3 regions of the Caldalkalibacillus uzonensis genome follow, and region 2 is predicted to be linked to each of the others. Evidence: riboswitches for the same ligand, from Rfam matches in the RefSeq annotation. Region 2 holds a riboswitch; each other region holds the start of a gene.
What was found. A riboswitch is a leader RNA that binds a small molecule or an ion and turns the genes downstream of it on or off. The one in region 2 is predicted to bind cobalamin.
Positions count from the first base shown of each region.

Region 1: linked by a shared signal. The riboswitch ahead of J2S00_RS05520 (ABC transporter substrate-binding protein) and the one ahead of J2S00_RS00905 (ribonucleoside-diphosphate reductase subunit alpha) in region 2 are both predicted to bind cobalamin.
Region 3: linked by a shared signal. The riboswitch ahead of cobJ (precorrin-3B C(17)-methyltransferase) and the one ahead of J2S00_RS00905 (ribonucleoside-diphosphate reductase subunit alpha) in region 2 are both predicted to bind cobalamin.

Region 1 is NZ_JAUSUQ010000003.1:189,414-191,617, reverse strand. It holds gene putP (sodium/proline symporter PutP) at 1-852, shown strand, start outside; cobalamin riboswitch at 938-1,147, shown strand; gene J2S00_RS05520 (ABC transporter substrate-binding protein) at 1,331-2,204, shown strand, end outside.
Region 2 is NZ_JAUSUQ010000001.1:180,677-182,880, reverse strand. It holds gene J2S00_RS00905 (ribonucleoside-diphosphate reductase subunit alpha) at 1-1,351, opposite strand, end outside; cobalamin riboswitch at 1,610-1,808, opposite strand; gene J2S00_RS00900 (hypothetical protein) at 1,986-2,108, opposite strand.
Region 3 is NZ_JAUSUQ010000003.1:245,734-247,937, reverse strand. It holds cobalamin riboswitch at 435-629, shown strand; cobalamin riboswitch at 849-1,042, shown strand; gene J2S00_RS05785 (hypothetical protein) at 1,000-1,128, shown strand; gene cobJ (precorrin-3B C(17)-methyltransferase) at 1,400-2,204, shown strand, end outside.

The sequences.
Region 1 (2,204 bases), on a different contig from region 2:
GCAGCCAATCCGGACCTGCTGGATGTGGCAGCTGATGTGAACTTTGTTGATGGTGTGTGGGAATCGGCTGGCACCTTAAGTGTTGTGGGGATTATATCTGCTTTAGCATGGGGATTGGGCTACTTTGGGCAACCCCATATCCTGGCCCGTTTTATGGCCATCCGCTCTGACAGGGATATTCCCGCTGCCCGTTTGATTTCTGTCACATGGGTGGTGATCACCTTATACGGTGCCATTATTGTTGGCTTTGTTGGCATTGCCATGTTTGGCGGGGATCAAGCACTGGCTGATCCTGAAACGGTTTTCCTGGTTATGGTGCAAACGGTGTTTAATCCGTGGGTCGCTGGTATTCTCCTGGCTGCTGTTTTGGCTGCCATTATGAGTACCATTGACTCCCAGCTCCTGGTTTCCTCCAGTGCGTTGACAGAAGACTTCTACCGGACTTTCTTCCGCAGAGAAGCAACCGACAAGGAACTGGTGTGGGTTGGACGTATTGCTGTTCTTGTCATTGCCCTTATTGCACTCATGTTGGCCTGGGATAGCGAGAATACAGTACTAGGCTTAGTTGCTTATGCCTGGGCTGGTTTTGGTGCCGCATTTGGTCCAGCTGTGCTGTTTTCTTTGTTCTGGAAGCGTATGACTGCAGGCGGTGCAATGGCTGGGATTATTTCAGGTGGCTTAACCGTGATTTTATGGGAGGCTGCAGAGAAGTTTACACTGTATAGTATTGTGCCGGGCTTTATCGTTGCCTCGGTCATGATTGTGCTGGTCAGCTTGGTGGAACAGAAACCTGCACAAGAGATTCAGGAGGAGTTTGAGCAAGCAACAAAACCTCTCAACCAACATCATTGACCTTAATCATTTACAACGGCCACAAACTTAACTATAATAGATGTGCAGCATAGTAGATTTGCAACACGATCTTTCTGCGGAAAATCACATAATCTCGCAAATAGGTGCCTTGAGTGTTTTTCAAGAAGGAAAATCACTCGGGTTAAAAGGGAAGCCCGGTGAAAGTCCGGCACGGTCCCGCCACTGTGAGCGTTGAGCCTGCTTCAAACAAGCCACTGTGAGCCTTGTCTCATGGGAAGGCGAAGCAAGGCGAGGAAACGTGAGTCAGGAAACCTGCCTATTTGCCAGATTAAGTATCCTTCGAGGAAAAGGATGCTTAAAACTAGCACTTATTGTGCAGCACTGGGCTGCGTAAGCCGGCTATTTTAAGTGAACACCTTATCCTTGAAGGAAAGGTGTTTTTTTCATGCTTGATGACGTACAGTGGTGTTGCCAATCTGCAAGACAATATAGATAACATCACAAAGGGGTGTAGAAGATGCTACAGATGGGATGGAAAAAGTGGGGGTTATTAGCAATTGTTCTCTCTTTTGTCCTGGTTTTAGCTGCAGCATGCGGAACAGCAACTGATGGGGAAGGGAACAACGGGAATGGCCAGGAAGAGCATGTGCCAGGTCAAGAAGAAACGGATCAGGAGGAAGTTTCACAAGGGGAAGGGACTTTTCCGGCTACCATTGTTGACGGTTCAGGGACTGAAGTGACGATTGAGGATGAACCGCAAACATTGATCACCATGATCCCCAGTATTACAGAGACGGTTTTTGCCCTTGGTTTGGGAGATAAAGTGATCGCCGTGGATGATTATTCCAATTATCCTGAGGAAGCACTGGAAAAAGAGAAAGTGGGAGCACAGGAGATTAATGTGGAGAAAATTTTAAGTCTCTTGCCTGATGTGATCTTTGTCACCACTCACCACCAGGACAATTATGCGGATGTGCTGGATCAATTGAGGGAGGCTGGCATTACTGTTGTGGTGGTAGATACTGATGCCACGAGGTTTGAAGATGTGTATGAGTCTATCCGTCTGATCGCTCGGGTCACCGGCACGACTGAAGAAGCAGAGGCCTTGGTGAGTGATCTAGAGCGCCGTCTGGAAGAGATTAAGGCGAAAGCACAGGAAGTAGACGAGCCAAAGAAAGTGTGGGTGGAAGTATCCCCCCGTCCTGATATTTACACACCAGGGACAGGAACTTTTATGCATGAAATGTTAGAAGCCATCAATGCCGTTAATGCAGCAGCAACTGCCGGTGTGGAAGGATGGGCAGCCATAACTGAGGAAGAAATTGTCCAGCTGGAACCTGAGGTGATCATTACCACTTACGGTTATTATGTTGACAATCCTGTTGAAGAAG
Region 2 (2,204 bases):
TACCTGCATGTTTATTAGGATTCAGGCGGTTGGCTGCATCGCGGTAAAACATGTACGGTGTGCCGGTTTCCAGTTGGGATTTCAGAATGCGTTTAAACACCTCGATGGCCGGGACTTTTTCCTTGCTTAAACGGGGCTCGTTGACGCACGCCGCATACTTCTCTCTGAAACTGCCCCGGCCCGGCTTCTCGTCATAGAAATCTTCCAAGGACCAGCCCATCACTTGGCGCACTTCATGGGGATCAAACAAATACCAGTCTCCCCGTTTTTGCACTTGTTCCATAAACAGATCAGGTATGGAGCAGCCGGTAAACAGATCGTGGGTGCGGAAACGTTCGTCCCCGTTGTTTAACTTGGCATCCAGAAAATCAAAGATATCTATGTGCCAAACGTCCAGATAGACAGCAATAGCACCCTGCCGCTGACCCAGCTGATCCACACTGACTGCCGTGTTATTCAATTGTTTCATCCAGGGCAATACACCCAGTGACTTGCCTTTAAAGCGGCGAATGTTAGAACCCCGGCTGCGGATCTTGCCCAGATAAATGCCTAATCCTCCGCCGTTTTTGGACAAAGTGGCTGCATCCGTGTTACTGTCATAAATGCTGCGTAAAGAGTCTTCCACCGTATCGATAAAGCAACTGCTCAGTTGCCCTTTTGCTTTACCGGCATTGCTCAGTGTAGGCGTAGCCACAGTCATGTACAGATTGGATAAGGCCCAGTAAGCTTCTTTGACCAACTTCAGCCGCTGGTGACGGTCCTCTCCCATCATCAGGTACATGGCAATGATCATCCACCGTTCTTGGGGAAACTCCATGATTTGATCGTCATAATTGCGGAGCAGATAGCGGTCGGCCAAAGTTTTAATCCCGATGTAGGTGAAGAGCTTGTCCTTGTCAAAATCAATCATTGCGGCTAATTCTTCCATTTCTGCTTTTGAATAGGCCGTCAACATCTCTGGGGCGTAGAGACCTTCCTCTGACAAGTCATGGATTAACCGATACAGGGCATGTTGCGGATATTTAACCGGCTGGTTTGGATCCATGGCCAGTCCCCTGTGTTTGATCACCTTCGCGTAAAGCATGCACAGATAAAAAGTGGCAGCCACATAGGTCCAATCTGGCTCTTCACCAGTCACACGTTCTAAAGCAGATAATACCAGATGAGTCAGCAAATGTTCGTCTGTCACGTCGGAACGACGTTCCAGCCACCGGTGTGCCTTGTGTTCATATTCCTGAAAGTCAAGGTGAGGGAAGCGGTTTTTTACTTGGGATAACCACTTCTGCAAACGTTCCAAACTCTCTTTTTGATCATACCCTTCCCAACCCTTTTCTTTCTGTTCTCTTTGCATCACAGGAAGATTCAATACACTCACTCCTTCTCCTTGTTTTTAAGCCCGAAGATTGACAATAAAAAAACCCTTTCTCAACGGAGAAAGAGTGAAAACGTCACAGGCCACAAAACCGGTTGAAAAAAATAAACAAGCACAAAAAATGTGGATGCAAATCATGAAAGCACAAGCCAATAAAAGACCAGTTTTGTATCACAAACTGGCTTCTTCCGGATTTGTGACACGCTTCCGTTTTCTTCTCTCAATCCCCGAAGAGACAGAAAACATAAGGTAAAGGCAGGTCTCCTGACTTATGTTTCATCCTACTCTGAGCCTTCCCATAGGTACTCTGCACAAGGGAGAGTGAGCCTACAGTGGTTGTTCTCATTTCGTCCACAAATACAGTTGCGGGCCAGTTCTGGATTCTCACCAGATTCCCTATTAAGCCTCCTCAGGCACCTTTACCCGAGCCTATTCAATTGCAGGTACAGAACCAGGAAACACTTCAAATACTACATATTGATTTTATTAAGAAAAAAATACAATATGTAGTATAGAACAAGCATACCTGCTGGATAATGAAATGTCAACTTATTTTTGCCAAATCTTTAAAAGCACCCATAACACCGTTTCTTCTGAAGGTCATCATGCCACTTCAAATCCTGCCAGCAAAGCCGAAGGCAGTACCCAGTACACCGACCACCGGAATGCCTGCTTGAACCGCTTCAGGAAAACATCTTCTTTTCATTTTGCAGACCGTCGCGCGGTCCCACTTCACAAATCCGGATCATCTGTATGCCTCCCCGTTTTCTTTATTTTTGGACAGATGAACATTTTATATCAATGATATGGTATAAACCGACTTTTGACGAAT
Region 3 (2,204 bases), on a different contig from region 2:
AAATTTCGAAAATAATGATTATCAGGCGTATGATTAACCAATAACAAACAGTTTCAACGATCTATCCGTGAATTGATACTAATCCATTATTTTAATGATAAATGACAATTGGAGTAACGACAAGAGCGAAATAGAAAAATCATTTCTACAGCGCAAGCAAAGGGTGAATAAGTATTGAGGTTTTAATATAGAGAAAATAATAAAAAATGATAGAATAAAACCTGGCAACTGCATAAGCAGGGTGGGCGGTGGCCTCTGTAGCACAAGGGCAAAAAAGAAGTAACCCACCCTGTTTTGAGCCATATATAAAAGATTTTCGGCTGTACAAATAAAATCCTTTGAGCCGTTGGGCTCAGATTTATGAAACTGGTTCATATTGAAAAATAGGGCTTGTCAGACGGGAACATTTTTTGTTTAATAGAATTAAGAAAATTATATACACCTGCTCTAAAAGTGCCCGGATACCTATGCATTTGGGATAATAGGGAAATCGGTGAAAATCCGATGCAGCCCCCGCTACTGTGAGCGTGGATGAAATTGCAGCAAACCACCGGTTGTAAAGCAACCGGGAAGGTGCAAGAGTAAGATGAAGCGCGAGCCAGGAGACCTGCTTTTAGAGCTTGTGTCACTTTATCTTTCGGTGGGAAGGATAAAGGGGAAGGTGTCATAATGCCTTCATTTTGTTCGCCGTTTTTTACTCTCTGTAACGGAGATCTTTGCCAAGTTAGTACTTGTCTGATGGGTGAACAGATAGATTGGCTTAGACAAAGATGCACAGTCCCTGGTCCTCCGGCCAGGGCTTTTTTGCTTGCTTGGTGATTATTTACTCTACTATATTGGCTACAACTGCATAGAGGATCAGCAGAGGTGCCCATGGGTTGCCCAATGGGCTTAAAAGGGAAGTCCGGTGAGAATCCGGCACGGTCCCGCCACTGTATTTGGGGAGAGACCCGTCATGAAACCACTGGGTGTATCACCTGGGAAGGGAGATGGGAATCGATGAGCCATAAGTCAGGAGACCTGCCTCTGTTGGACTGGTCAGCTTCCTACGCGGATAGGAGAGTTGATGGGGAATGTGGCCTTGGATCCGTCACAGGCGATGTGGGTGGCCCCATGCGCGTGTTCTGATGGGGCAAACTTAAGGCCAAGTAGCAGATGGATTCATCATTCCTTTTCAACGGCACGCTTCCACGTGGGAAGGGTGTCTTTTTTTACAGTTTAAGAAAGTATATGTTTCTATACTTTCTTAAACATGCGTAAAAAGCTTCAGCTAACAAAGGATTGTAACCTCTTCGGGAAGACTTCAATCAGAAGCTTTTAATTATTGATCCAATTGAAAAAAGAGGTAGTGATCGAACCATCGTTGGGAGAGTGAATCTGAAGAATGGAGGGATAAGCGATGTCAGGCAAAATCATGGTTGTGGGATTCGGTCCGGGGGATTTGCAAAATATGACTTACCGGGCCAAGGAAGCCCTGGAAGAGAGCGACGTGATTATCGGTTACAAAACTTACGTTGAGTTGATCAGCCCGTTTTTAACCGGCCAGGAGATTGTCAGCACCGGAATGACAGAGGAAGTTTCCCGGGCCCAGGCGGCCGTTAAAAAGGCGGAAGAAGGGAAAAAGGTGGCGGTGATCTCCAGTGGTGATGCCGGTTTGTACGGGATGGCCGGACTGGTGTATGAAGTGCTGATCGCCAAAGGATGGCGGGAAGAGACGGGGGTGCCGGTAGAAATTATCCCGGGCATAACGGCCATCAACTCTTGTGCCTCTCTGTTGGGAGCTCCGGTGATGCACGATGCTTGCACCATCAGTTTAAGTGACCATCTGACCCCGTGGGAATTGATTAAAAAACGGATTGAAGCAGCGGCCATGGCTGATTTTGTTATTGCTTTGTACAACCCTAAAAGCGGGCGGCGGACCCGTCAAATCTTGGAAGCCCAGCAGATTTTACTGGCTCACCGTTCGCCGGAAACACCGGTAGGACTGGTCAAAAGTGCTTATCGGGAGAGACAGCACGTGGTGCTGACCACTTTGAAGGAGATGCTGGAACATGAAATTGGCATGCTAACCACGGTGATTATCGGTAACTCGACTACCTTTGTTTATGACGGCAAAATGATTACCCCTCGGGGGTATCAGCGTAAATACACGCTGGATAAAGATGAACAGCCCCTGGCACCCCATGAGCGGCTGCGCCAAGAAG